DNA from 2 places in the Stenotrophomonas sp. Steno-Z1 genome. Region 2 is predicted to be linked to the other one. Evidence: riboswitches for the same ligand, from Rfam matches in the RefSeq annotation. Region 2 holds a riboswitch; the other holds the start of a gene.

Region 1 (4,379 bases), on a different contig from region 2:
CGCAGCCCTGGCTGCTTTCGGCCACCTGCGCGTCCGGCGCCAGCAGGCCGATGCGGTCGCCGATGCGGGCGTGCATGGCCCAGCGCGATGCGGGGCCGGTCTCGCCGTGCAGGACGAAATCGACGTCCACCTCGCCCAGTTCGGGGCGCAGCGCACGGAGGGTGTAGGTGCGCATCGGCGCGCGCTCGCCCTCGGGGAGCGCGCGGTAGCGGGCGTACCAGTCCGCGCCCTGCGGCACGTCGGGCGCCTCCTGGCCGGGCAACGGGAAAAACACCTTGATGCGCTGGTCAGGCCCCTCGGTCTTCATGTTGGCCACGTCGGGCGCGGCAAAGACCATGCGGGTCAGCGACGGGGAGAGGACGGTGCGCTGCTTGAGCGCGACGTCGAACAGGCGGTAGGTCGGCTGTGCAGCCATGCAATCACCCTGGAGTGCGGCGGACACGGGGTCCGCAGGGGAGCGTATTGGCTGTCGTGGTACACGAACTGGCTGGCGAGCGCACAGGATACGCCGGTGCCGCGGCGTGGCAATGCCGGCCTCGCCACGCGTGCACGGCGCGCACGCGTGGCGTGCACACGGCTTACTCGATCGGGGTGAGCACGTCGCGACGCCGCTCGCGGTGCCGTTCCCAGTACCAGAACGAGGCGCCGATGGCGAAGAAGCCGGCGTAACCCAGCGCCAGATGCACCGGCCTGGCGCTGAGCAGCGGCGAGACCACGCCGGCCACCACGGTGTTGATCATCAACTGGATGAACATCTGCATCGACGAGGCCAACCCGCGCTGGTGCGGGTACATGTCCAGCACCGCCAGCGCCAGGATCGGGAAGATCAGCGCCATGCCGACGCCGCCGAGGAAGATCGGCAGCACGGCCCACGGCAGCATGATCTGCGGCACCGAGAACACGTAGCCCAGGTTGAGCAGCGCCGACACCGCGCACAGGCCGAAGCCGATCGCGATCTGGCGCTGCGCGGTGAGGCGCCCGGCCATGCGACCGGACAGGAACGAGCCCATCGTCATGCCGCCAATGGTGGGAATGAACAGCCACGCAAAGCCGCCCTCGCCCAGCTTGAGGTGCTGCATCACGAACACCGGCGCCGAGGCGATGTACAGGAAGATGCCGGAGAAATTGAATGCACCGGCGGCGGCCAGGCGCAGCAGGCGCGGGTTGGAGCCCATCCGCACATAGCTGCGCAGCAGTTCGCGCATCGACAGCGGCGTGCGCGCCTCCACCGGGTGGGTTTCCGGCAGCCACTTGCCGGTGGCGAGCAGCAGGACCACGCCGAACAGCACCAGGAACCAGAAGATCAGCGGCCAGTCGCCGCCGCCGAGCAGTATCCAGCCGCCGATGATCGGCGCGATCGCCGGGGCGACGCCGAAGATCATCGACACCTGGCTCATCAGCCGCTGCGCGTCGGCCCCGTGGTAGAGGTCGCGGATCACCGCGCGGCCGACGATCACCCCGACCCCCGCGGTGACGCCCTGCAGGGCGCGGAACACCAGCAGCGTGGTCATGTCGCGCGACAGCGCGCAGCCGATCGAGGCACCGATGAACAGCACCAGCCCACCGATGATCACCCGCCTGCGCCCGAACGCATCGGACAACGGGCCGTGGGCCAGGCTCATCAGGCCATAGAACAGCAGGTACACGCTGATGGTCTGCTGCACCGCCACCTGGTCGACCTGCATGCGCTCGCCGAGCAGCAGGAAGGCCGGGAAAATGGTGTCGATGGAGAACGGACCGAACATCGCCAGGCCTGCGAGCAGCAGGGCCAGGCGGCGGGTCGAGGGCGAGGCGGGCGTCATGCGGTCTTCCGTCTGGGCCATGCGTGAACGCACGGCGGGCGCCAGCCCGGAACGGGCGGCGCCAGATGAATACGAGGATCCGGCCATCATAGGCCTTTGCCGGCCCCGGCACCATGCCGACAAGGCCATCGACGCAGCTCCGGCGGCCCTCATTCATGTGCCATAAGGCCGTTGCCGGCGGGGACGCTGGGCTATAATCGCCGGGCACCATGGTGGGAGAAGCGGACACCCGCTGCCGAAGGCGCAACGCCCGTAATCGCTCAGGCCCGATACCACCCGCAGCAAAACTCTGGAGAGACCGGCCACTGCCGGCGCCGAAGGGGCACGAAGCACGCAGATGCGCGCTTTTAAACTCTCAGGCAAAAGGACAGAGGGGCACCCAGGAAGACCGCAAGGTCCGGTGGTTCGCGCGCGTCTGCGAAGCACCTCGACCCGGCCGCCTTCCGAACGTGCGTGCCCACTCTCCGAGATGCCAGCCATGTCCCCGAATACCTCCGCCCAGCGTGCCCCTACCCTGCGCGAGCTTGAACACAGCCACGCGTTCGTCGAACGCCACATCGGCCCCAACGACGCCGAAATCGCGCAGATGCTCGACGTGGTCGGCCACGGCTCGCTGGACGCGCTGACCGATGCGATCGTCCCGGCCGGGATCAAGTCGCCGGCACCGCTGGACCTGCCCGAGTCGCTGACCGAAGTGCAGGCGCTGGCCAAGATCCGCGCCATCGCCGACAAGAACCAGGTGTTCCGCACCTTCATCGGCCAGGGCTACTACGGCACGCTCACCCCGAACGTCATCCTGCGCAACGTGCTGGAGAACCCGGCGTGGTACACCGCCTACACCCCGTACCAGGCCGAGATTTCGCAGGGCCGCATGGAAGCGCTGATCAACTTCCAGACCCTGTGCGCCGATCTGACCGGCATGGAGATCGCCAACGCCTCGCTGCTGGATGAAGCCACCGCCGCCGCCGAAGCGATGACCCTGGCCAAGCGCTCGGCCAAGAGCAAGTCCGACACCTTCTTCGTGCACGACGCCGTGCACCCGCAGACGCTGGAACTGCTGCGCACCCGCGCGGAACCGCTCGGCATCGTGCTGCGCGTGGGCACCCCGGCCGAGGCGATGGACGCCGAAGCCTACGGCGTTCTGCTGCAGTACCCGGACACCTTCGGCCATATCGGCGACTACAAGGCACTGGCCGACGCCGTGCACGCGCGTGGCGGCCTGGTGGCCGTGGCCACCGATCTGCTCGCCCTGACCCTGATCGCCGCGCCCGGCGAATGGGGCGCGGACATCGTGGTCGGCAACTCGCAGCGTTTCGGCGTGCCGTTCGGTTTCGGCGGCCCACATGCCGCCTTCATGGCCTGCCGCGACGCCTACAAGCGCTCGATGCCGGGCCGCCTGATCGGCGTGTCGGTGGATGCGCAGGGCAATCCTGCCTACCGCCTCACCCTGCAGACGCGCGAGCAGCACATCCGTCGCGAGAAGGCCACCTCCAACATCTGCACCGCGCAGGTGCTGCTGGCGGTGATGGCCTCGATGTATGCCGTTTACCACGGCCCGGACGGCCTGACCCGCATCGCCCGCCGCACCCATCGCCTGGCCGCGATCCTGGCCGCGGCACTGCGCGGCGCCGGCGTCAACGTGGGCGAGCACTTCTTCGACACCCTGCACGTCAAGGGCATCGACGCCAAGGCGATCCACGCCAAGGCCGCGGCCGCGCGCATCAACCTGCGCGCGATCGACAGCGACGCGGTCGGCATCAGCCTGGATGAAACCGCCACCCGCGCCGACATCATCGCGCTGGGCGAGCTGTTCGGTGCCAGCGTCGATGTGGAGGCGCTCGATGCGGCCACCGCCGATGCACTGCCGGCCGGCCTGGTGCGCACCAGCGCCTTCCTGACCCACCCGGTGTTCAACACCCACCACAGCGAGCACGAACTGCTGCGTTACCTGCGTTCGCTGGCGGACAAGGACCTGGCGATGGATCGCACCATGATCCCGCTGGGCAGCTGCACCATGAAGCTCAACGCCACCGCCGAGATGATCCCGGTGACCTGGCCGGAGTTCGCCAACATCCACCCGCTGGCCCCGGCCGACCAGGCCACCGGCTACAAGGAACTGATCGACGGGCTGGAAGCGATGCTGGTGGAGTGCACCGGCTATGACGCTGTGAGCCTGCAGCCGAACTCCGGCGCGCAGGGCGAGTACGCCGGCCTGCTGGCGATCCGCGCCTATCACCGCTCGCGCGGCGAAGGCCACCGCGATGTCTGCCTGATTCCGGATTCGGCGCACGGCACCAACCCGGCCTCGGCGCAGATGTGCGGCATGAAGGTCGTGGTGACCAAGACCGATGCCAACGGCAACGTCGACCTGGATGACATCCGCGTCAATGCGGAGAAGTACAGCGACCGCCTGGCCGCGCTGATGATCACCTACCCGTCCACGCACGGCGTGTTCGAGGAAGAGGTGGTGGACATCTGCGAGATCGTGCACAAGCACGGTGGCCAGGTGTACACCGACGGCGCCAACATGAACGCCCTGGTCGGCGTGGCCAAGCCCGGCAAGTGGGGCTCGGACGT
Region 2 (4,379 bases):
CGCCACCGGCAGCAGCCGGTAGGCCATCGCGCCGGACAGCAGCAGTGCCACCATCAGCAGCGTGGTGGCCACCGGGCGCTCGATGAAGACGCGCGACAGGTTCATGCGCCGGTCCGCGGCGGATCCTGGCTGACCACCTCCACCTTGGCGCCTTCGCGCAGGCCGTCGATGCCTTCCACCACCACCCGCTCGCCGGCCTTGAGGCCGTCGCGTACCGACACGCGCTCGCCATCGGCCGGGCCCAGCACCACGTTGCGCAGGTGCGAGGTGTTGTCCGGGGCAATCACGTACACATAGCTGCCCTTGCTGCCGAACTGCACGGCGGCATTGGGGATCACCACCGCATCGCTGCTGCTGACCTGCAGGCGGATGTTGACGAACTGGTTGGGGAACAGCGCCTCGTCGGCGTTGGCGAACTGCGCGCGCAGCTTCAGCGTGCCGGTGGCGGTATCGATGCGGTTGTCCAGGCTGGCGAGCACGCCGTCGCCCAGCGCCGTGCGCTCCTCGCGGTCCCATGCTTCCACGGTGAGGTCGGGCGTGGCGCGCACGGCCGCCACCACGGCCGGCAGGTCCGGCTCGGGCACGGTGAACAGCACGCTGATCGGCGTGGTCTGGGTGATGGTGGCCAACGGTTCGCTGTCGCTGCTGCGCACCAGGTTGCCCACGTCCACGTTGCGCAGGCCCATGCGCCCGGCCACCGGCGCGGTGATGCGGGTGTACTGCAGCTGCAGGCGGGCTTCATCCACCGCGGCCTGGTCGGTCTGGCGCCGGCCCTGCAGCTGGCGCACCTTGCTCTGCTGGTCGCTCAGGTCCTGCGCGGAGACGAAGTGCCTGGCCTGCAGTTCGCTGTAACGGTTGAGCTGGGTCTGCGCGTTGTCCAGTTCGGCCAGGTTCTGCTGCTGGGTGCCCAGCGCACGCGCCAGCGCCACCTGGTACGGGCGCGGGTCGATCTCGGCAATCAGGTCGCCGGCCTTGACGTGTTCACCCTCGCGGAAGGACAGCCGCAGCAGCTCGCCATCCACGCGACTGCGCAGGCTCACCGTGTGCAACGGGGTGACCGTGCCCAGTGCCTTCAGGCGCACCACCAGGTCGTCGCGCACCACCGTGGCCACGCGCACCGGGGTGGCGTTGGCGGCAGGCGCGGGATCGGCGGCGGGGGCGGGCGACAGGGCCCGCCAGGCGATCACGGCGGCGGCCAGCACGGCCAGGACCAACAGCGGTTTCAACAGACGGCGGCGCGGCGGCGAAGCAGACATGGGCATCCTGCGCGCAAGCCCAACAGCCGGCGCGTCCATGGTGTACCGGCCCGTGGGGGCAGGTGAGGCGAAATGGGGGTTGTCTGGCGGGGCCGCTGGTCGAATGCCGCAGCGTGGCTGGATGCCGTCCCGGGAGGGGCGGGGGCGCCATGGTACCGCGAGAGGCCCGTTGCGTTCACATGACCTTGGTCATGGAAGAGTGCATTGAACGTGCCGTTCAATGCACCTCGTCGCGGTACACGAACTTCGGCATTTCCCACTTGAAGTGGATCGCCAGCAGGCGCAGCAGGAAGCCACCGCCCAGGCACCACAGCGTGGCCGCGTTGAGCGATACGCCCAGCTCCAGCAGGCCCAGGTACGCCGCACCGGTGAACAGCGTGATCACCGCATACAGTTCCTTCTGGAAGATCAGCGGCACCTCATTGCACAGCACATCGCGCAGCACGCCGCCGAAGGCGCCGGTCAACATGCCCGCGATCAGCACGATCGGCGCGGCGTGGCCGGCATCGCGCGCCACCGCACAGCCGATCAGGGTGAAACAGATCAGCCCCAGTCCATCCAATACCAGGAACGTGCGGCGGAAGTGGTGCATCCAGCGCGCCACCCAGGTGGCGATCAAGGCCGCGCAGATGGTGAACCCCAAGTACTCCGGGTGCTTCACCCAGCCCAGCGGGTAGTGGCCCAGCACGATGTCGCGCAGCGAGCCTCCGCCCAGTGCGGTGACGCAGGCGATGATGACCACGCCGAACAGGTCCATGCGTCGGCGCCCGGCGGAGAGCGCGCCGGTCATGGCTTCGGCGGAGATGGCGATGAGGTAGATCAGGGAGAGCAGCATGGGAGAGCATCCGGACGCGTCAGGCGGGGGACGGCAACACGCACCCGGCACGCCAGCGCAGGGCACTGGCGTGGGGTGGGGAAACCGTTGCCGCTCCCGCTGTCCTTTTGCCTGAGAGTTCAGTGGCCAAGGCCACGTGCCCCTTCGGCGGGTCATTGAAGACCTCTCTCCAGATCGGCGTACTGCATGCATGGTTGGTGGCGTATCGAGCCACCGGCCTGAGCGATTATGGGAGCCTGCGCCTTCGGCGGGTGCCAGCGTGGCACCTCTCTCCTGCATCCGGGGCGGATTCTAGCAGCCAGCGGCCGCGCCCCGGTGGATAATCCCGGTATGCCCGCTGAACCCGCCCCCTGGTACGTCTACCTGCTGGAATGCCGCAATGGCAGCTACTACGCCGGCATCAGCAACGACGTGGACGCGCGCTTCCAGGCCCACCTGGCCGGCAAGGGGGCCAGGTACACGCGCGCCAACCCGCCGCTGAAGCTGCTGGCCATGCGCGCCTATCCGGACCGGGCGGCCGCCTCCCGGGCCGAATGGCAGCTCAAGCGCCAGCCACGCGCGCGCAAACTGGCCTGGTTGCAGGCGGCAGACACCTCGTCCTGAGGGTGCGTCGGTACTGGTTGGGGGCTGCGAGGTAGGCCACAATCGGCCACCACGCGGAGGGAACCGGGATGTTCGATCTCCATCGCAGACGGCTTGCCTGGCTGCGCGCGGCCATGTCCCGCCCACCGGCCCTGCGCCGGTCGCCGGGCCGGGACGACGCGCCACCCGCAGCGACGGCGGCGTACTCGCCAGCGCTGCGTCACGGCGAGAGCGGCACCGCCGACGCATTCCGCGCCAGGCTCGCCGCCGATGCCGTGGAGCGCGCGCGCATTCGCCTCGATCCCACCCACGTGCCAGTCGAACTCCGGGGCATCATGCCGCTGGCCGAGTACTGGGGCATCTGCGACGACGCCATCCGCGAAGGGATGCAGGACGCGGAAAGCCAGGCGAGCAAGGAGGCGATGGCCGACGCGGTGAAACTGCACAACGCGACGATCACCGCCTGGCTGGACCGCCGGCCGGTGGGCGGGCTGATGAGCGACGAAGCCGCCGCCTTCACCTACCTGCAGCTGGGCCTGACCGAACTGGCGCTGTTCCGCGAGGACTGAGCTGCTCCACCTACCCGAGGGACACCCTGCGATGACCCCGCTTGCCCTGCTGCTCGCCGTTGCCGGCGCTACGAACCCTGCCGCCCCCGTCATCGATCCCGGCACGCGTGCCGCGATTGAAGCCACCTGCCTGGACTACGTGGACGGCCAGCTCGAGGGTGACCCGGCCCGCGTGGCGCGCTCGCTGCACCCGGACCTGGCCAAGCGCGCGATCCTCGGCGATACCCCGGATGAGCGCCTCGGCCTGCGCCGGATGTCGAAGGAGGAGCTGGTTGAACTCACCCGGCAGGGCGCGTTGAAAACCCCCAAGGACCAGTGGAACCGCCGCTGCACGCTGCTCGACGTTACCGGCAACGCCGCCTCGGTGCGGCTGGAAACGCCGTGGTTCGTGGACTACTTCCACATGGGCCGGTTCGGCGAGCGCTGGGTCATCGTCAATGCGCTGTGGTACAGCAAGCCCAAGGCAACAGCCAAGTGACGACGACGCACCCCGCCACTGAGTCGGGGTATCGATTCGGGCCAAACGAGCTCGATGCCGTGCTGCAGACGCGGCCGGAGGTGCGCTACGACTACTTCGTCAAACGCGTGGCCGATGGGAAAGGAGTCTGGGGTCTGCGCAATGCCGAGGGCTGGGACGACGCCCGCGCGGCGCCCCATGCAGCGGCGCCGCAGCGCTAGCGGGGTGGTGTCGTGTCAGCTTCCACCTGTGGGGCCGGCGCTCGTGCGCGCCGGTCCTCCCGGTCATCCCCGAAAATGATCCGCGCGCTGCGCTGGTAGCTCCAGTACGCCACCGCCCAGTTGAGCAGCACCACGATGCGGTTGCGGAAACCGATCAGGAAGAACACGTGCGCGGCCAGCCAGAACCACCAGGCCAGCACGCCGGACAGCTGCAGCTTGCCCAGGTGCACGATGGCCGCCATGCGCCCGATCGTGGCCAGGTTGCCGAAATCCTGGTACTTGAACGGGCCCGGCGCCGGTTTGTTTTCCAGCCGCGCACGGATGATCGCGGCCACGTGCTTGCCCATCTGCTTGGCGGCCGGGGCCACCCCCGGCACCGGCTTGCCGTCGGCCTGGCTGAGCGCGGCCAGGTCACCGGCGACGAAGACGTCCGGGTAGCCCTCCAGGGTCAGGTCCGGC

What was found. Region 2 has a riboswitch for glycine ahead of AC06FD_RS12975 (trimeric intracellular cation channel family protein). Riboswitches for the same ligand answer to the same signal wherever they lie in the genome.
Region 1: another riboswitch for glycine. It lies ahead of gcvP (aminomethyl-transferring glycine dehydrogenase); the one in region 2 lies ahead of AC06FD_RS12975 (trimeric intracellular cation channel family protein).

Annotation. Positions count from the first base shown of each region.
Region 1 covers NZ_JBWJPB010000001.1:431,910-436,288, reverse strand. Annotated here, with positions in the region: gene AC06FD_RS01770 (siderophore-interacting protein) at 1-415, opposite strand, end outside; gene AC06FD_RS01765 (multidrug effflux MFS transporter) at 579-1,802, opposite strand; glycine riboswitch at 2,082-2,183, shown strand; gene gcvP (aminomethyl-transferring glycine dehydrogenase) at 2,272-4,379, shown strand, end outside.
Region 2 covers NZ_JBWJPB010000004.1:109,786-114,164, reverse strand. Annotated here, with positions in the region: gene AC06FD_RS12985 (MdtB/MuxB family multidrug efflux RND transporter permease subunit) at 1-105, opposite strand, end outside; gene AC06FD_RS12980 (MdtA/MuxA family multidrug efflux RND transporter periplasmic adaptor subunit) at 102-1,256, opposite strand; gene AC06FD_RS12975 (trimeric intracellular cation channel family protein) at 1,474-2,091, opposite strand; glycine riboswitch at 2,183-2,274, opposite strand; glycine riboswitch at 2,283-2,377, opposite strand; gene AC06FD_RS12970 (GIY-YIG nuclease family protein) at 2,422-2,694, shown strand; gene AC06FD_RS12965 (hypothetical protein) at 2,808-3,242, shown strand; gene AC06FD_RS12960 (nuclear transport factor 2 family protein) at 3,274-3,720, shown strand; gene AC06FD_RS12955 (hypothetical protein) at 3,780-3,920, shown strand; gene AC06FD_RS12950 (NAD(P)/FAD-dependent oxidoreductase) at 3,917-4,379, opposite strand, start outside.